Regions from separate parts of the Pseudomonas sp. 2FE genome, predicted to be linked through region 2. Evidence: predicted binding sites of a transcription regulator. Region 2 holds the regulator's gene; the other holds the start of a gene.

Region 1 (9,946 bases), on a different contig from region 2:
ATAAACCCCGGGGAATGAACAGCCGGCGAGTGCGAACAGTCCCACAAAGGTGAGGCTAGTCAGCAAGAGCTTGGTGTTTTGCATCGGTGGGTGACTTCCACTATCTTGGCTGGGCAACTTGACGTCCGATCATACCTGCATTGAAGGGAGCTGCGAAGCAGCAACCGCGAGAAAGCTGACCATGGTTGAAAATAGCGAACTACGAAAAGCTGGCCTTAAAGTGACCCTGCCGCGGGTCAAAATTCTGCAGATGCTCGACTCTGCCGAGCAGCGCCACATGAGTGCGGAAGATGTGTACAAGGCGCTGATGGAGGCCGGCGAAGATGTGGGGTTGGCCACGGTGTACCGTGTACTGACTCAATTCGAGGCCGCCGGTCTGGTGGTGCGGCACAACTTCGATGGCGGTCATGCGGTGTTTGAGTTGGCCGATGGCGGTCACCACGATCATATGGTCTGTGTCGATTCCGGTGAAGTGATCGAGTTCTTCGATACCGAGATCGAGAAGCGCCAAAAAGAGATAGTGCGTGAGCATGGTTTCGAGTTGGTGGATCACAATCTGGTGCTCTACGTGCGTAAGAAGAAGTAAGGCTTACCGATGCTGGTAATGAAAAGGCGACCCGAGGGTCGCCTTTTTGCTTTTATCGTAGGGCGTACTCGCGAGCAGTACGCCGTTGGTTACGGCGGGCTGTCGCTGCGCTCCGAGACCGCCCTACGCATTGGCGGCGGTGCTGACCATCTGCCGGGCGTGCGCCAGGGATTCCTCGGTCAAGTCGACGCCGCCGAGCATGCGGGCGATTTCTTCAATCCGTCCTGGGCCGTCCAGATTCGCCACTGCGGTGCGGGTGGCGTCGCTGCCGCGGGCTTTGTGCACGAACAGATGCTGGTGCCCTTGCGCGGCGACCTGCGGCAGGTGGGTCACGGTCAGCACCTGGCCGCGTGAACCGAGGCGGCGCAGCAGTTGGCCCACCACTTCGGCAGTAGGGCCGCCAATGCCGACGTCGACTTCATCGAAGATCAGCGTGGGGACTCGCGAGGTTTGCGCAGTGATCACCTGGATGGCCAGGCTGATGCGTGATAGTTCGCCGCCGGAAGCGACTTTCGCCAGGGCCTTGAGCGGCTGGCCGGGGTTGGCGCTGACCAGAAACTCCACTTGCTCCAGGCCTTGCGGGTGCGGATCGGTGGCGTTGGCACCGTGCAGTTCGATGTTGAAGCGTCCGCCCGGCATGCCCAGGCGCTGCATCTCGATTTCGACGGCGCTAGCCAGTTGCCCCGCCGCGCTATGCCGGAGCGTGCTGAGCTCGCAGGCCTTTTCTTGGTAATGGCGAGCGTAGGCGCAAAGTTCTTCGCTCAGGCGCTCGGCGGCCTGGTCGTCGGCGTTGAGGTTTTCCAGCTCTTCAAATAGCTGCTGTTGCAGGGCGGACAGTTCGCTCGGTGGTATCCGGTGCTTGCGCGCCAGGGTGTAGATAGTGTCGAGGCGCTCTTCGAGCAGTTGCTGGCGCGCGGGATCGGCGTCGAAGTGATCGAGAAAGCGGTTCAGTTCGCCGACTGCTTCTTCCACCTGGATCTGCGCGCTGGCCAGCAGGTTGACGGCTTCGCCAAGGGCGCCCTGTGGACTGTTGAACGCGCCGAGCCGCTGCAGGCTGCTGGTTAGCGCGGACAAGACGTTGCCGGCGTCGTTTTCACTGCATTGTTCCAGTACCAGGCGACAGGCGCTCAGCAGGCTTTCGGCATTGGCCAGGGCCTTGTGATCCTGTTCCAGTTGCGTCAGTTCGGTTTCGCCGAGTGCCAGGTTGTCGAGCTCTTCCAGTTGATAGCTGAGCAATTGATGGCGCGCGCGCTGCTCATCGCCGGCGCTGGACAGGCGTTCCAGCTCTTGTCGGGTTTGCCGCCAGCGCTGCGCGGCGAGTTGCACCTGGCGCGCCAGTTCCTGGCTGCCGGCGTACTCATCGAGCAGGCGGCGGTGAGTCTCGGGTTTGAGCAGCGACTGGTGTTCGTGCTGGTTGTGGATGTCGATCAGCAGTTCGCCGAGGGCTTTCAGGTCGCCTTGCGGGCAGGGTGAGCCGTTGATGTAGCCGCGCGAGCGACCTTCGGCGGTGATCACCCGGCGGAGGATGCACGGCCCGTCGCTCTCCAGGTCGCGCTCGGCCAGCCAGGCGCGGGCTTCCGGAATCTCGGCAAGATCGAAGCTGGCGAGGATATCCGCCTTGTCGGCGCCGGGCCGCACCACACCGCTGTCGGCGCGATCACCGAGGCACAGGCCGAGGGCGTCGAGCATGATCGACTTGCCGGCGCCGGTTTCACCGGTAATGACGCTCATCCCGCCATTCAGCTCGAGGTCGAGATGTTCGACGATGGCGTAGTTGTGCACGGATAGGTGTACCAGCATGGCGGAGCCCTCAGGCGTAAGACATGGTTATTTATACAGTGTTTGTTTTGTGCCTGACAATCCTCCGCCGCTCTTGAATCGGCAGATTGTGACCCCATATAAGCGGCAGAAACGTGAGTGAGGCTCGCGGTCGTTTTTGAGAGGAGAGACGCATGGCTGACGAACAGACCCTGAATTCCCAGAATCCTGGCGCGGAACCCGCTGCTGAGGCTGTATCGAGCGAAGATCTGGCTGCCCGCGTGCAAGCGCTGGAAGAGCAGCTGGCGGCCGCTCAGGATCAGGCTCTGCGGGTTGCGGCTGACTTACAGAACGTGCGCCGTCGCGCCGATCAGGATGTGGAAAAAGCCCACAAGTTCGCCCTGGAAAGATTTGCCAATGATCTGTTGCCGGTCGTCGACAGCCTCGAGCGCGGTCTTGAGCTGTCCAATCCGGATGACGAGGCGATCAAGCCGGTGCGTGAAGGCATGGAGCTGACGCTCAAGCTGTTCCAGGACACCCTGAAGCGTTATCAGTTGGAAGTCATCGACCCGCATGGCGCGCCGTTCAATGCCGAACACCATCAGGCCATGGCCGTGCAGGAAAGCACCAGTCTTGAGCCCAATAGCGTGCTCAAGGTGTTCCAGAAGGGTTATCTGCTCAGCGGTCGCCTGCTGCGTCCGGCCATGGTCGTGGTCAGCAAGCCCCCGGCCGAGACGCCACCTTCGATGGATGAGCAGGCTTGAAATTCGGCATCAGGCCCCCATCTATTAAGGCAGGCGATTCAGAGCTGCCGCGACCGGTGAAACCAGGGCGCGGCGCATTCAAGGTTCAAGGCACAATTTCGGGAGAGTGAAGATGGGCAGAATTATCGGTATCGACCTGGGGACCACCAACTCCTGCGTCGCGATTCTGGAAAACGGTACCGTCAAGGTCATCGAGAACGCCGAGGGTGCGCGCACCACGCCGTCGATCATCGCTTACAGCAACGACGGTGAAATCCTCGTCGGTCAGTCGGCCAAGCGTCAGGCGGTGACCAACCCGCACAATACCCTGTACGCGGTGAAGCGTCTGATCGGTCGTCGCTTCGAAGAGAACGTCGTCCAGAAAGACATCCAGATGGTTCCGTACAAAATCGTCAAGGCCGATAACAGCGATGCCTGGGTGGAAGTGAAGGGCCAGAAAATGGCTCCGCCGCAGATTTCCGCGGAAGTGCTGAAGAAGATGAAGAAGACCGCCGAAGACTACCTCGGCGAGCCTGTCACCGAGGCGGTGATCACCGTGCCGGCGTACTTCAACGACAGTCAGCGCCAGGCCACTAAAGACGCCGGCCGCATCGCCGGTCTGGACGTCAAGCGCATCATCAACGAGCCGACTGCGGCTGCATTGGCCTACGGTATGGACAAGGCCAAGGGCGACCACACCGTGATCGTTTATGACCTGGGTGGTGGCACCTTCGACATCTCGGTGATCGAGATCGCCGAAGTCGATGGCGAGCACCAGTTCGAAGTGTTGGCGACCAATGGTGACACCTTCCTCGGTGGTGAGGATTTCGACATCCGCCTGATCGACTACCTGGTCGACGAGTTCAAGAAAGAAAGCGGCATGAACCTCAAGGGCGACCCGCTGGCCATGCAGCGCCTGAAAGAGGCCGCCGAGAAGGCCAAGATCGAGCTGTCCTCCAGCCAGCAGACCGACGTTAACCTGCCCTATATCACCGCCGACCAGACCGGGCCGAAGCACCTGAACGTGAAGATCTCCCGCGCCAAGCTGGAATCCCTGGTGGAAGACCTGGTGCAGCGCACCATCGAGCCGTGCCGTATCGCGATGAAAGATGCCGGTATCGATGTGGGCGCGATCCATGACGTGATCCTGGTCGGCGGTCAGACTCGCATGCCGCTGGTGCAGAAGCTGGTGACCGACTTCTTCTGCAAGGAGCCGCGTAAGGACGTCAACCCGGACGAAGCCGTGGCCGTGGGCGCGGCGATTCAGGGGGCGGTGTTGGCTGGCGACGTGAAGGACGTGCTGCTGCTCGACGTCAGCCCGCTGACCCTGGGTATCGAAACCATGGGTGGCGTGATGACCGCGCTGATCGAGAAAAACACCACCATTCCGACCAAGAAGTCGCAGGTGTTCTCGACCGCCGACGACAACCAGGGCGCCGTGACCATTCACGTGTTGCAGGGCGAGCGTAAGCAAGCCGCGCAGAACAAGTCGCTGGGCAAGTTCGACCTGGCCGAGATTCCGCCGGCGCCGCGCGGTGTACCGCAGATCGAAGTGACCTTCGATATCGATGCCAACGGCATCCTGCATGTGGGCGCGAAGGACAAGGCCACCGGCAAGCAGCAGTCCATCGTGATCAAGGCCAACTCGGGCCTGTCCGAGGAAGAGATCCAGCAAATGGTGCGTGACGCCGAGGTGAATGCCGAGGAAGACCGCAAGTTCGAAGAGCTGGCGATGGCGCGTAACCAGGGTGACGCACTGGTGCACGCAACCCGCAAAATGCTCACCGAAGCGGGCGACAAAGCCACTGCGGACGAGAAAGCGGCGATCGAAAAGGCCTTGGGCGAACTCGAAGTGGCCGTGAAGGGCGACGACAAGGCGGCTATCGAAGCCAAGATCAACGCCCTGTCCGAAGCGACTACGCCGCTGGCGCAAAAAATGTACGCCGAACAGCCGCAGCCTGGTGAAGCGGCGCATGGGCATGACGAAGCGAAAGGCGGTGCTGACGATGTGGTCGATGCCGAGTTCGAAGAGGTCAAGGAAAACAAGTAAGCGTCCGCTTGCTTGCGCTCCAACCTGCCCAGCTAAAGCGTGGGCAGGTGTTGTCCGTCGCGCGGGAGCTTGCTCCCGCGTTGGCGTGTCTGGAGAAGGTGATTTAAGAGTGCTAAAGAATTATGGCTAAGCGTGACTATTACGAAGTGCTGGGTGTCGAGCGCGGCGCTAGCGAGGCGGAGCTGAAGAAGGCTTATCGCCGGCTGGCAATGAAGCACCACCCGGATCGCAACCCTGACGATAAAGCCTCGGAAGAGCGGTTCAAGGAAGCCAACGAGGCCTACGAAGTGCTGTCCGATGCGAACAAGCGTGCGGCCTTCGACCAGTACGGGCATGCCGGGGTCGATCCGAGCATGGGCGGCGGCGCTGGCGGTGCTGGGTTTGGCGGGGCGAACTTCTCCGATATCTTCGGTGATGTGTTCAGTGACTTCTTCGGCGGTGCCCGTGGCGGTTCGCGCGGCGGTGCGCAGCGCGGCAGCGACCTGCGCTACACCCTGGAGCTGAATCTGGAAGAGGCAGTGCGTGGCACCACCGTAACCATTCGAGTGCCGACGCTGGTCAATTGCAAAATCTGCGAGGGTTCCGGTGCGAAGAAGGGCACCAGCCCGGTGACCTGCACCACCTGTGGCGGCATCGGTCAGGTGCGCATGCAGCAGGGCTTCTTCTCGGTGCAGCAGGCTTGTCCGCGTTGCCATGGCAGCGGCAAGATGATTGCCGACCCCTGTGGCGCCTGTCACGGTCATGGTCGGGTGGAAGAGCACAAGACCTTGTCGGTCAAGGTGCCGCCAGGCGTCGACACCGGCGACCGCATTCGTCTGTCCGGTGAGGGCGAGGCGGGCGCCATGGGTGGCCCGGCGGGCGACCTATACGTCGTGGTCAATGTGCGCGAGCATGCGATCTTCCAGCGTGACGGCAAGCACCTGTACTGCGAAGTGCCGATCAGCTTCGCCGATGCGGCGCTGGGGGGGGAGTTGGAAGTGCCGACCCTGGATGGTCGGGTCAAACTGAAGATTCCGGAAGGCACGCAAACCGGCAAACTGTTCCGTCTGCGCGGCAAGGGCGTCGCCCCTGTGCGTGGCGGCGGTGCTGGCGACCTGATGTGCCGGGTCGCGGTGGAGACGCCGGTGCATCTGGATAAGCGCCAGCGTGAGCTGCTCGAAGAGTTCCGCAAGTCGCTGCTGGGCGATACCTCCCACTCGCCCAAGGCCAGTGGCTGGTTCGAGGGCGTGAAGCGCTTCTTCGGGGATGTGTAAGTAACCAGTTGCAGGCGTCAGGCGGCGAGCGCTGCCTGTACCTTGCAGCTTTGGGCTGGTAGCTGGGAGCTGGATTTATGCGACGTATAGCCGTAGTGGGTGCCGCTGGGCGCATGGGCAAGACCCTGATCGAAGCGATACAGCAGGCCGGTGCCTGCTTGACGGCGGCGGTCGATCGCCCGGACAGCAGCCTGATCGGGGCGGATGCTGGTGAGCTGGCGGCGCTCGGCAAGCTGGGCGTGCCGCTGTCGGGTGATCTGGCCGCGGTGCTGGACCGCTTCGATGTGCTGATCGATTTCACCCACCCGTCCGTGACCTTGCAGAACCTGGCGCTGTGCCGGCAGGCGGGCAAGGCCATGATCATCGGCACCACGGGTTTCAGCGCCGAAGAGAAACAATTGTTGGCGGAGGCGGGCAAGGAGATTCCCATCGTCTTCGCCGCCAACTTCAGCGTGGGCGTCAATCTCTGCTTGAAGCTGCTGGATACCGCCGCTCGCGTGCTGGGCGATGAGGTCGATATCGAAATCATCGAGGCGCATCACCGGCACAAGGTCGATGCGCCGTCCGGCACGGCGCTGCGCATGGGCGAAGTGGTGGCCAATGCCCTGGGGCGCGATCTGCAGAAGGTCGCGGTCTACGGTCGTGAGGGCCAGACCGGTGCGCGTGAACGGCAGACCATCGGCTTCGCCACAGTGCGTGCGGGGGATGTGGTCGGCGACCATACCGTGCTGTTCGCGGCGGATGGCGAGCGCGTGGAAATCACCCACAAGGCCTCCAGTCGCATGACCTTCGCCAGGGGGGCGGTGCGTGCTGCGTTGTGGCTGGAAGGGCAGCAGCCGGGGCTGTACGACATGCAGGATGTGCTGAGTCTGCGCTGAGACAGCTAAAGGGTTGTAATGGCGGGTAGACCAAAAAGGCCTTTTTCTGTAAGCTACAGCTTTAGTGTGTCCACTAAAAGCGCGCGGGAACTTGAAAAAGTGATTCGAAAAAAGCGGGGTGACGTGTCCAAGCGTCATCCCGCTTTTTTACAACCTGCGTACGCCCTGTCAGGCTTGATTGAACGGAGGTTTTCTTGACTAAGCCAGCCCTTAAACCAGCCATTTTGGCCCTTGCTGATGGCAGCATTTTTCGCGGCGAAGCCATTGGAGTCGACGGTCAAACCGTTGGAGAGGTGGTGTTCAACACCGCCATGACCGGCTATCAGGAAATCCTTACCGATCCTTCCTATGCCCAGCAAATCGTTACCCTGACTTATCCGCATATCGGCAACACCGGCACTACGCCGGAAGACGCCGAATCCAATCGCGTCTGGTCCGCCGGCCTGGTGATTCGCGATCTGCCCCTGGTGGCCAGCAACTGGCGTAGCACCCTGTCGCTGCCGGATTACCTGAAGGCCAACAACGTGGTGGCCATCGCCGGTATCGACACCCGTCGCCTGACCCGCATCCTGCGTGAGAAAGGTGCGCAGAACGGCTGCATCCTGGCTGGCGACAATATCTCCGACGAGCAGGCATTGGCTGCAGCCCGCGGCTTCCCAGGGCTGAAGGGGATGGATCTGGCGAAGGTCGTGAGCGCTAGCGAGCGTTATGAGTGGCGCTCGAGTGTCTGGAACCTGAAAAGCGACAGTCACCCGGAAATCGCCGCCAGCGAGCTGCCGTACCACGTGGTCGCCTACGACTACGGCGTCAAGCTGAACATCCTGCGCATGCTGGTCGAGCGCGGTTGCCGCCTGACCGTGGTGCCGGCACAGACTCCGGCCAGCGAAGTGCTGGCGTTGAAACCGGATGGCGTGTTCCTGTCCAATGGCCCGGGTGACCCGGAGCCGTGCGATTACGCCATCAGCGCAATTCGCGACATCCTCGAAACCGAGACTCCGCTGTTCGGCATCTGCCTCGGTCATCAGCTGCTGGCCCTGGCCTCCGGTGCCAAGACCGTGAAGATGGAACTCGGCCACCACGGCGCTAACCACCCGGTCCAGGATCTGGACAGCGGTGTGGTGATGATTACCAGTCAAAACCACGGTTTTGCGGTAGACGAAGCAACCCTGCCGGCCAATCTGCGCGCAACCCATAAGTCGTTGTTCGATGGCACCCTGCAGGGCATCGAGCGTACCGACAAGGTGGCCTTCAGCTTCCAGGGGCACCCGGAAGCCAGCCCGGGCCCGATGGATGTCGCGCCACTGTTCGACCGCTTTATCGAAGCCATGGCCGCGCGGCGTTAATCAAGTCGCCTGGAAAACGTAGCGAGCGGCGCCTGGGCAAGGCGCCCGGAGCGCAACGACGAGACAGTACAAGCAGTACGGTGAGGAAGTGAGCAGCGCGCAACGCAGCACAGGCGCCGCGCAGTAGTTTTGAAGACGACTTGCCGACTGACCAACGGATTCGAGAGTAGAAAATGCCAAAACGTACAGACATTAAAAGTATCCTGATCCTCGGCGCCGGCCCCATCGTCATCGGCCAGGCCTGCGAGTTCGACTACTCCGGCGCCCAGGCCTGCAAGGCACTGCGCGAGGAGGGGTACCGGGTCATTCTGGTGAACTCCAACCCCGCGACCATCATGACCGACCCGGCGATGGCCGACGCGACCTACATCGAGCCGATCAAATGGCAGACCGTGGCCAAGATCATCGAGAAAGAGCGCCCGGACGCACTGCTGCCGACCATGGGTGGTCAGACCGCGCTGAACTGCGCACTGGATCTGGAGCACCACGGGATTCTGGAGAAATTCGGCGTCGAGATGATCGGTGCCAACGCCGACACCATCGACAAGGCCGAAGACCGCTCGCGTTTCGACAAGGCGATGAAAGACATCGGTCTGGCCTGCCCGCGTTCCGGTATCGCCCACAGCATGGATGAAGCCTATACGGTGCTCGATAAACTGGGTTTCCCGTGCATCATCCGTCCGTCTTTCACCATGGGCGGCACCGGTGGCGGTATCGCTTACAACCGTGAAGAGTTCGAGGAAATTTGCGCCCGCGGTCTGGACTTGTCGCCGACCAAAGAGCTGCTGATCGACGAATCGCTGATCGGCTGGAAGGAATACGAGATGGAGGTGGTCCGCGACAAGAAGGATAACTGCATCATCGTCTGCTCCATCGAGAACTTCGACCCGATGGGCGTGCACACCGGCGACTCGATCACGGTTGCGCCAGCGCAAACGCTGACCGACAAGGAATACCAGATCATGCGCAACGCCTCGCTGGCGGTGCTGCGTGAGATTGGCGTGGAAACCGGCGGCTCCAACGTGCAGTTCGGCATCTGCCCGGAAACCGGGCGCATGGTGGTGATCGAGATGAACCCGCGGGTGTCGCGTTCCTCGGCGCTGGCCTCGAAAGCCACCGGTTTCCCGATTGCCCGCGTCGCGGCCAAACTGGCGATCGGCTACACCCTCGACGAACTGCAGAACGAAATCACTGGCGGCAAGACCCCAGCGTCCTTCGAACCTTCGATCGATTACGTGGTCACCAAACTGCCACGCTTCGCCTTCGAAAAATTCCCCAAGGCCGACGCCCGCCTGACCACCCAGATGAAGTCGGTCGGTGAAGTCATGGCCATCG
Region 2 (9,946 bases):
CACAAGGACGAAATCGATCCGAAGTATCACTTCCTGATCGAGGCGCCGAAGAAGGACCCGGATGGGCGTCCTGCGGTGATTCGCTTCAGCCGCAAGACTCGCGAACAGTATGTACAGAGCGAGGTGGACGGTAAGCCCACCGGCTGGCGGGCGTTCTACGGCGGCGGGGCCTGGAAGGTCGAAGACAAACGCTAAGCGGGATCAGATAGAACGCGCGCCGGCCTTTGCTAGCGCGCGTATATTGACCGTATCTGCTGTGGAGGGCGCCGTAATGGCCCATGAACTGTATACCCGCACCAACCAAAAACTCTATTTTGCTGGCTTGGCCCTGGATGCCTGGCGCCAAGCAGAAGAGGGGCGTGCGATGAACGCCCAGGCGCTGATTCAGGCCGAGCGCGAGGCGGCGTTATTTCACCTGTACGGTGGGCTGCTAGGCCTTTGCCACGAAATCGCCGGCTATTACCGGCTGGCGGAGACCAATGTTCCGCGCGTGGAGCTAGTGCTGACGAAAGCCGTATTGGATACCGCGCCGAGCCCAGAGTTGGCTGAGCTGGTAGAACTGGCGCAGCAGTCGGAGACCTGGCTTGCCCAGTTGGTGGCAGCCTATGCGGCACTCTTTCAGCCGCCACAAGCGCCGAAAAAGGCGAAAATTGATCCGACGCTGCCCTTGATCGAGTCGCTCAGCCTGGATGAGGACGAGCCGCCACTGGCGCGTCTACTGCTGGAAGACTGGCGTCAGCAGCTCAAAGTGTTGGCCTTGCGTTTTCGTGAGTCGCTCAGCGAGTGCTGAGTTGGGTGGATAGGTGGGCTAGGGGAGAGGCCAAGCTGGCTGGTACACTAACGGCCTTTCGTGGAGATTAGATTTTATGCCTACATCCTTTCTTGAAATCGTCGAGTTGCCCGACGGGCGCATTGCCTTGCGTCGTGCAGAGGATGAAGAGGCGTTGGTAGTTCTAGATTTTTCTGCCGATGCCAAGGCCTTTCTGCAGGGTCACCATATTGAAGTCGCTAAAGCCATGCTGAATGTGGGCGTGCAAATGGCGGGTCGATTGGCTGAGGGTGATTTTGAGCGAGAAGATGGGCCGCGCGTACTTCACTGATCAGCGCGCGTTACTTCCCAATAGTTGATTGAGCGGTTCTTCCTGAAGCGCTCTTCTAGCGCGGCAAACCCTTCTGCCTCGGCATTTCTCTAGGCAAAGTAAATGTCTTTGTGTTGCGAGTGGCACATCCATGTGCCGATCAGCGGCTGAAATCGATCAGTGATCTTTAGCCCAGGCTGATATTCAGACTTTGTGCTTTGCCCAGGCAAGCGGCATCGGCAAGTTGCTGGCGCGCCGGACGCTGCAGCGGGTGCAGCCAGCTTACGACTGTATGGCTGCGGCCCAGGCGCAGAGCTTCGCAAGCAAGGCCTAGGGCGCTCTGTTCGCCACGTGGTTGGAGCAGGAGGATGCGTTCGCGGTTCAGTCCTGCATCGCGTAGCCAGGCTTGGGTCAGGCTTGCTGGTGGGGCGATCAGCGTTAGCCAGCGGGCATCTTTTTCCTGACTCAGTTCGCGCAGTATGGGTGCGAGCAGGTGTAGGCAATTCCCGGCAGCGCCGCGCAGCGACAGCTCGCTAAAGGTTTCCGGGTCATCAAACCAAGCTGATTCCACAGCTTCGGTTAACAGCGGTGTCACCGGTTGAGCCAGAAAGGCCTCGAACAGTGGAAGCTGCGTACGGTTCAGCGACTGCGGGAACTGCATAAAGTCTCCTTTAGCGGCGAATAACGCCGACACTCAAACCTTCGATCACCAGATCCTGTGCTTCCAGGTCCACTTCGATGGGCGCGAACTCAGGGTTCTCGGCAATCAGCCAGACCTTGTCGCCTTCGCGCTTAAAGCGTTTTACTGTCACTTCGTCATCAAGGCGCGCCACAACAATTTGGCCGTTGCGTGCTTCTTGGGTGGTGTGCACGGCGAGCAGGTCGCCATCGAAGATGCCGACGTCTTTCATGCTCATGCCGCGGACACGCAATAAGTAGTCGGCCCGTGGATGGAAGAACGCCGGGTTGATCCGGCAGGATTCTTCGATATGTTGTTGTGCCAGAATCGGTGCGCCAGCAGCGACGCGACCAATGATGGGCAGGCCATCTTCCTCATTGCTCGGCTCAAAACCGGGAATGCGGATGCCGCGTGAAGCACCTGGGGTCATTTCAATCGCGCCTTTGCGGGCGAGCGCTTTTAGGTGTTCCTCGGCTGCGTTGGGTGACTTGAAGCCGAGTTCCTGGGCAATCTCTGCGCGGGTCGGCGGGTAGCCGTTATCTTCAAGGCAGCGCTTGATAAAGGCGAGAATCTCAGCTTGGCGGGGCGTCAGTTTTAGCATTATTGAGCTCTGTCTTTTTATACAGTGACTGTGATTATATACAGTGATTGAGGCTTGGCAATCCTCCTTTTTGCAGCTTTGAAGCTTTTCTACTGGCAGCGGACGAGCAAGGACTGTTACTTCAGGCGCTTGGCGGACGTCTTGCAGTAAGCCTCTCTGTTATAAAAGTCAGTCTGTTATAAAAGTCCGTGACTGGCCGGCCGAAAGGCGGCTCATGCGACTTGACAAGGTTGCGGCTTGAAACGTATGTTTCAAACAAGTGTTTGTTAGGTGATGTCCAATGGCCCAGTCAGAAACCGTCGAACGCATCCTCGATGCTGCTGAACAGTTGTTCGCGGAGAAAGGTTTCGCTGAGACGTCGTTACGCTTGATCACCAGCAAGGCCGGGGTCAACCTGGCGGCGGTGAACTATCACTTCGGCTCGAAGAAAGCACTGATCCAGGCGGTGTTCTCGCGCTTCCTCGGGCCTTTCTGCGCCAGTCTCGAACGAGAGCTGGACCGCCGTCAGGCTAAAGCCGATCACAAAGCCAGCCTGGAAGATTTGCTCGAAATCCTGGTCGAGCAAGCCTTGGCGGTGAAGCCACGCAGTGGCAATGATCTGTCGATTTTCATGCGCCTGTTAGGGCTGGCGTTCAGTCAGAGTCAGGGCCACCTGCGGCGTTATTTGGAAGATATGTACGGCAAGGTGTTTCGCCGCTATATGCAACTGGTGCATGAGGCGGCGCCACGGATTCCACCCATCGAGCTGTTCTGGCGGGTGCACTTCATGCTCGGTGCGGCCGCTTTCAGCATGTCTGGGATCAAGGCGCTACGCGCCATTGCCGAGACTGATTTTGGTGTGAATACCTCGATTGAGCAGGTGATGCGCCTGATGGTGCCATTCCTCGCAGCGGGCATGCGTTCTGAAACCGGGGTGACCGATGAAACCCTGGCCAGCGCACAGCTCCGGCCGCGCAGCAAAACCGCAATCGCCACCGCCAAGGTTTGACGTCGAGCGGTGGGCGCAGCCGATGTGATCGGCTAAGCTAGCCGCCATGCGTGCCCTCGATCTTCTCCACATCTCTCTCGCCGACCAATGCCTGTACGGCTTTGCCAATGGGCAGCTGGTGCTGCGCCTGGCGGTTTCCACTGCACTGAATGGACCGGGTGAGCAAAACGGCTCCGGCTGTACGCCGCGCGGCCTGCATCAGGTGCGCGCGAAGATTGGCGAAGGGCTACCCGTGGGTGCGGTGCTGCGTGGGCGGCGTTGGACGGGCGAGGTCTGGTCTGAGGCGCTGAGCGAGCAGTTTCCCAACCGCGATTGGATTCTCACGCGGATTCTCTGGCTAAGCGGCTGCGAGTTGGGGCGCAATCGTCTCGGTGCCGTGGATACCTTCCGCCGTTATGTCTACCTGCATGGCACCCCGGACACTGAGCCGATGGGGATACCTGGCTCCCACGGCTGCATTCGCCTGCGCAATCGCGATGTGCTGGAACTCTTTCCCCGTGTGCCCGTCCACTGCGCTGTACAGATAGATGAAGCGCCGTGCCCGGCATGGGCGGCGGCCGAACTCAGCTAAGGATTTTGTTATGACTTCTGGCCTGCAAGGCTCATTGATGCTGGATATCGGTGGCACTTGGCTGACCGCCGAAGACCGCCAACTACTGCGCCAGCCGCAAGTGGGCGGTCTGATCTTGTTCGCGCGCAATATCGAGCATCCGCGACAGGTGCGGGAGCTGTCTGCGGCGATTCGTGCCGTGCGTCCGGATTTGTTGTTGGCGGTGGATCAAGAGGGGGGGCGAGTACAGCGTCTGCGCCAAGGTTTCGTGCGGTTGCCGGCGATGCGGGCGATTGCCGATAACGCTAATGCCGAGTGGCTGGCCGAGCAGTGCGGTTGGCTGATGGCTACCGAAGTGCTGGCGGTGGGGCTGGATCTAAGCTTTGCGCCGGTGCTCGATCTGGATTATCAGCGCAGTGCGGTGGTCGGTAGCCGTGCTTTCGAGGGCGACCCACAGCGGGCCACGCTGCTGGCCGGTGCCTTCATTCGCGGCATGAACGCGGCCGGTATGGCGGCGACCGGCAAGCATTTTCCCGGCCATGGCTGGGCGGAGGCGGACTCTCATGTGGCGATTCCCGTTGACGAGCGCAGCCTGGAGCAGATCCGCGCTAGTGATCTGCGGCCTTTCGCGGCATTAAGTCAGCAGTTGGCCGCGGTGATGCCGGCCCATGTCATCTACCCGCAGGTGGACAGCCAGCCGGCCGGTTTCTCCCGTCGTTGGCTGCAGGACATCCTGCGCGGTGAGTTGCAGTTCGATGGGGTGATCTTCAGTGATGACCTGTCCATGGCTGGCGCCCATGTGGTGGGCGATGCGGCGAACCGGATCGAGGCTGCCCTGACTGCGGGCTGCGACATGGGGCTGGTGTGCAATGAGCGCGGCGCCGCAGAACTGGCCTTGAGCGCTTTGCAGCGTCTGAAAGTGCAGCCGCCAGCGCGTCTGGCGCGGATGCGCGGCCAGGCTTTCCCGACCACCGAATACCGTCAGAGCCCGCGTTGGCTCCAGGCCATGGGTGCCTTGCAGGCCGCCCAGTTGATTGACTAAGGATAACGAACATGACTGTCTACGCCATTATCGGCGGCACCGGCCTGACCCAGCTGGAAGGTTTGACCATTCGCCAGGCGCTGTCCCTGGACACGCCCTATGGCGCGCCTTCGGCGGATATCCTGCGTGGTGAGTACACCGGTCGCGAGGTGCTGTTCCTGGCACGGCATGGCCATCCGCACCGCATTCCGCCGCACCAGGTCAACTACCGGGCCAACCTCTGGGCGCTGAAACAGGCCGGGGCCGAGGCGATTGTGGCGGTGAATGCCGTCGGCGGTATTCACCCGGCCATGGGCACCGGACATTTCTGCGTCCCACACCAGATCATCGATTACACCTCCGGGCGTGAGCACACCTTCTTCGCGGGTGAGCTGGAGCATGTGACCCACGTGGATTTCAGCTACCCCTACGATGCTGCGCTGCGCGAGCAGTTGACGGCAGCGCTGGCGGCGGGAGGCTGCGCGTTCAGCGGGCATGGCGTGTATGCCTGCACCCAGGGGCCGCGGCTAGAGACGGTGGCCGAGATCGCCCGGTTGGAGCGCGACGGTTGCGACATCGTCGGCATGACCGGCATGCCGGAAACGGTGCTGGCCCGCGAGCTGGCGTTGCCCTATGCCTGTCTGGCGCTGGTGGTCAACCCGGCGGCCGGCAAGTCGGCTGGGATCATCACCATGGCCGAGATCGAACAGGCACTGGCCGAAGGCATCGACAAGGTCAAGGCGGTATTGGCCAGGGTGTTGGGGGAATAAGAAGCTGTAAGCCTTAAGTTCGTAGGGTGGGTTAGCCGCGCAGCGGCGTAACCCACCAAGGGTGCCGCCAAGCATCGCCACTTGCGGGCCGGATGGTGGGTTACGCCTACTAACCCACCCTACAGTCCTGGACCGGTGAAGGGCTGCGCCGCGAGGCGGTGGTCAACCTCAAACTGCCGATGAAGCAGCGTTACGCCTAAGTGCGGCGCCTGCTCGAGCGTATCGAGGACGGCTTTGTCGCGCGCGGCATCAAGGTCGCCATCGGCTGCAAACAGCTCCATCACGACCGCGAAGAAGTCTGCGCCGCTTAGGCAAGTAGTAGAACCCCTCAGGCCTCTCTCATGTAGGTTGGCGATCACGGCAATTGGCTGTTAGCCAGGCGCGGCGGCAAGGGCTGTAGCCCGGGCAGCTCGATTTCCCCGCGCAGGGTCACCGATGACGGCTGCCAGGAACTGTTGAACAGGTACTGGCCGCTGAAACCACTGATCCGCAGGCCTAGCACATCGCCGGGTTGCAGCACGCTGCTGATGGCCGCCAAATCAGTCTCGGCCTGCCCGGTCAGCGGGGTGACTTGTTCGCTCAGTACTTCGCTGCTGCCATCGGCGCGCTGCACCACTAAGGAGGCGAACAGGGTGGGTGCTTGCGCATCTTCAGCCAGATAAATACGCGGTACGCCGACCAGCGCGCTGGTTTCTTGCGCCGTGTGCAGCGGGATAAAGCGAGCCGGCTCCAGCAGGCCGCTGCTCAGTGGGCGAATCTGGGTTGCCGGCAGAGTGAGTCGTTGCTGGGCTGCGGGCAGCTGTTGCAGCGCCAGGCCCTGCTCCAGGTTCAGGCTCAGGCAGAGTTCCGGCACGCTGGCGGCCACACCGGTGCGGCCGTCCAGTTTGTCTTGGTACCAGGCGACTATCGCCTGATACAGATTGATCGCGCGGTCACCGCAGTGCAGCACGGGCTCGTTGTTGAAGGGCGGCAGGCCGCTCCAGCTCTGCATGGGCGGCGGCAAGATGTGCCCGCCCTGCATGCCCAGCAGGCGTATGTCGGCATCGCCCTGTTGCAGGCAGTCGCGAATCGCCAGGCCCTGGTTGAGCGGGAACAAGGTGTCGCGCATGCCCTGGATCAACAGGGTGTCGGCGTGGGGGCGCTGGCCGCGGGCGCAGTAGCTGGTCAGGCTATGGGCCTTGAGTTCGGCTTGCGCTTGCGTGGTCATCTCGCCGCCAGCGCTTTTCAGGTAGGGCGGCTGGGCGAACTTGCCGAGGTCATAACCGGTGGTCATGCCGAGGCCGAGCAATACGCCGGTCCAGCCGACCTTCATGTGGCCGCCCGGTGCCAGCGCTTCGGCGAGGTCGTACCAGGTGGCGATGGGCACCAGGGCGTCGATGCGCGGGTCCTCGGCCGAAGCCAGCAACTGCACGGCGCCGCCGTAACTTTCACCGAGCATGCCGACCCGTGGATCGTTCGGCCCGTCCATGCGCAGGCGCGGCAGGTGTTGCGCCGCCCAGTCGATCACGGCGAGGGCGTCCTGCACCTCGTAGCGCGGGTCCATCATCTCGATATTGCCATCGCTGCCACCCCAGCCGCGCTGGTCGTAACTGATCACCCAGAAGCCGGCTTGCCAGGCTTTCAGGGCCGCGCGCCCGGACATCATCTGGGTGCCGTAGAAACTCTCCGGCCCGGTCACGCGCCAGCCGCCCCAGCCGTGGGTCTGCACTATCACCGGGGCACTGGCGCCGGCTTTCAGGGCCGGCTGGAAGACCGTGGCAGAGAGTTTGGTGCCGTCGCGACCGAGAATGACCGCTTCGAAGTGCGTGGCCGGTAAGTCCTGATCGGCCGTGGCGGCGAAATCCGGCAATTGATCACGAGCGGCGCAGCCACTCAGTAGCAGGGCGGTAAGCAGGAGCAAACTCAGGCGCATGGCGGCAAGCTCTTAATTTCTTATGGCAAATAAGGCTGCAGCTTGCCGCAACGCGGGCTTAGTGGCTGCCCATCCAAGGTTGTGTCAGCCGGGCGCAGTAGTTTTCACACGGCCTGAATCGGACGGGTGAAGGTGACCTCAGGGTCAGCTTTGCGCGACAATGGCCATCAGTTTTTGGAGCGCCTCAATGTCTGAACTCGATACCACGCTGGCTGACGCCATTCTGGACGCCACGGGCCTGTATTGCCCCGAGCCGGTCATGCTGCTGCACAACAAGGTGCGCGACCTGCCAGCCGGTGGTTTGCTCAAGGTGATCGCGACCGATCCCTCGACGCGCCGCGACATCCCCAAGTTCTGCATGTTCCTCGGCCATGAGTTGCTGGAGCAGCAGGAAGAGGCGGGGACCTATCTGTACTGGATTCGCAAGAAGAGCTCATAAGCGATCTATTGGGACGCGCTAGCCGCCGTGCCGGCTCATGACGATGAATAAACCGCGGCGCTGCTGCGGATACGCTGGCGCGCACTACGGGCCAGGCGAATCGTCAGCATCAGCGCGGCGCACGTCAGGCCGACAATCAATCCCTGCCACAGACCGCGTGGTCCGCTGGGCTCGCCGAACCAATCCGACAGCCCCAGCGCATAGCCCACCGGCAGGCCGATGCCCCAATAGGCGAACAGGGTCATGAGCATGGTCGCGCGGGTGTCTTGGTAGCCGCGCAGGGCGCCGGCGGCGGTCACCTGAATGGCGTCGGAGAACTGGAACAGCGCGGAGAAGATGATCAGCGTCGAGGCCACGGCGATGACCGTTGCATCCGGGGTATAGATCTGCGCGATGCTGGCGCGCAGCCACAGCATCAGGCTGGCCGAGACGCACGCATAGGCCAGCGCGGTGGCGATTCCCAGCCCCGCGACAAAGCGCGCCTCACGCGGCTCGCCACGGCCCAGGGCTTGGCCGACGCGGACGGTGACCGCCATGCCCAGCGCATAGGGAATCATGAACACCAGTGAGCTGAAGTTCAGCGCGATTTGATGGCCGGCGACGACGTGGGCGCCCAGGCCGCCGATCAGCAGGGCGATCACCGCGAAGATACTCGACTCGGCAAACACGGCGATGCCGATTGGCACCCCGATGCTGAGCAGGCGTTGGATCACCTGCCAGCGCGGCCACTCGAAATGGCTGAACAGCTGACTGGCTTTGTACACCGGTGCCCAATGCACCCAGGCGAGCATGCCGAAAAACATGAACCACATCACCAGCGCGGTGGCCCAGCCACAGCCGGGGCCGCCCATCGCCGGCATGCCGAGGTGGCCATAGATGAACACGTAGTTCAGCGGGATATTCAGCAGCAACCCGCAGATGCCCAGCACCATACTCGGGCGGGTGCGACCGAGACCGTCACTGAAGCAGCGCAGCACATGGTAGAGCGCGACTGCCGGGATGCCGCTGCCGATGCCATACAGGTAAGTCATGCTCGGGCCGATCAGCTGCGGATCGACCTTCATCAGGTGCAATACCGGCTCGGCGCACCAGAGTAGGACGGCCGCGCCCAATCCCACGGCCAGCGCCAGCCACAGGGCCTGGCGTACCAACGGGCCGATCTCGGTTTCCTGGCCGGCGCCAAAACGTTGCGCGACCTTGGGCGTGGTCGCCAGGAGAATGCCGGTCATCAGCAGGAACACCGGCACCCAGATCGAGTTACCCAAGGCTACGGCGGCCAGGTCGCGCGGGCTGACACGGCCGGCCATCACCGCATCGACGAAACCCATGGCGGAGTGGGACAGCTGGGCAATCATGATCGGTAGAGCGAGGGTGAGCAGGGCGCGCAGTTCGCGGCGGGTGCGGTTGAAGCGTGATTCGCTGGCAGTCACGGGAATTCCATTGGTATATCAAGCACGCACTGTATCGGCAGTGGTGGCCGGGCACTCGTCCTGCCTGAGTGTTGCGGCGAGCGCTGAGGGCGCCATGGAGCAGGACTTGCTGGGGACTGCAGAGTCTACGCCCTGACGCATTGGTCAGGAAAGTGCGCTGCAACTGGTGCCGTGGCGGTACATGCCAAGGGCGACGAGCTGTAGTGGGCTGGCAGGGCGCGCGATCACAGCGCCAACGCGATTCGTCATTTACTGTGAACACGCCCTAGAATGGCAGCCTGATTTGCGGAGCCTGTTATGCGAATTCTTGCCGACGAAAATATTCCCCTGCTCGATGAGTTCTTTGCCGGATTCGGCGAGATTCGGCGTTTGCCGGGTCGCGCCTTCGATCGCGCGGCAGTGGCGGATGCCGATGTCTTGCTGGTGCGTTCGGTGACCGAGGTCAATCGCGCGCTGCTGCACGGCAGCCGGGTGCGC

What was found. The regulator LexA, encoded in region 2, represses DNA repair genes until DNA is damaged. The targets are predictions, from matches to a motif close to CTGTNTNNNNANACAG.
Region 1: the regulator LexA is predicted to act here: its motif matches at 2,410-2,425, upstream of recN (DNA repair protein RecN).

What each region holds. Positions count from the first base shown of each region.
Region 1 covers NZ_SCMO01000012.1:69,770-79,715, reverse strand. The annotation lists gene FFS12_RS16470 (outer membrane protein assembly factor BamE) at 1-84, opposite strand, end outside; gene fur (ferric iron uptake transcriptional regulator) at 182-586, shown strand; gene recN (DNA repair protein RecN) at 710-2,386, opposite strand; gene grpE (nucleotide exchange factor GrpE) at 2,539-3,108, shown strand; gene dnaK (molecular chaperone DnaK) at 3,221-5,137, shown strand; gene dnaJ (molecular chaperone DnaJ) at 5,260-6,390, shown strand; gene dapB (4-hydroxy-tetrahydrodipicolinate reductase) at 6,468-7,268, shown strand; gene carA (glutamine-hydrolyzing carbamoyl-phosphate synthase small subunit) at 7,463-8,611, shown strand; gene carB (carbamoyl-phosphate synthase large subunit) at 8,785-9,946, shown strand, end outside.
Region 2 covers NZ_SCMO01000001.1:647,941-657,886, forward strand. The annotation lists gene topA (type I DNA topoisomerase) at 1-195, shown strand, start outside; gene FFS12_RS03105 (DUF6586 family protein) at 272-790, shown strand; gene FFS12_RS03110 (hypothetical protein) at 867-1,100, shown strand; gene sulA (SOS-induced cell division inhibitor SulA) at 1,267-1,740, opposite strand; gene lexA (transcriptional repressor LexA) at 1,751-2,359, opposite strand; gene FFS12_RS03125 (TetR/AcrR family transcriptional regulator) at 2,640-3,347, shown strand; gene FFS12_RS03130 (L,D-transpeptidase) at 3,394-3,918, shown strand; gene nagZ (beta-N-acetylhexosaminidase) at 3,941-4,939, shown strand; gene FFS12_RS03140 (S-methyl-5'-thioinosine phosphorylase) at 4,951-5,688, shown strand; partial or broken gene FFS12_RS03145 (23S rRNA (cytidine(2498)-2'-O)-methyltransferase RlmM) at 5,808-5,999, shown strand; gene FFS12_RS03150 (alpha/beta fold hydrolase) at 6,044-7,600, opposite strand; gene tusA (sulfurtransferase TusA) at 7,788-8,039, shown strand; gene FFS12_RS03160 (MATE family efflux transporter) at 8,075-9,469, opposite strand; gene pdxB (4-phosphoerythronate dehydrogenase PdxB) at 9,767-9,946, shown strand, end outside.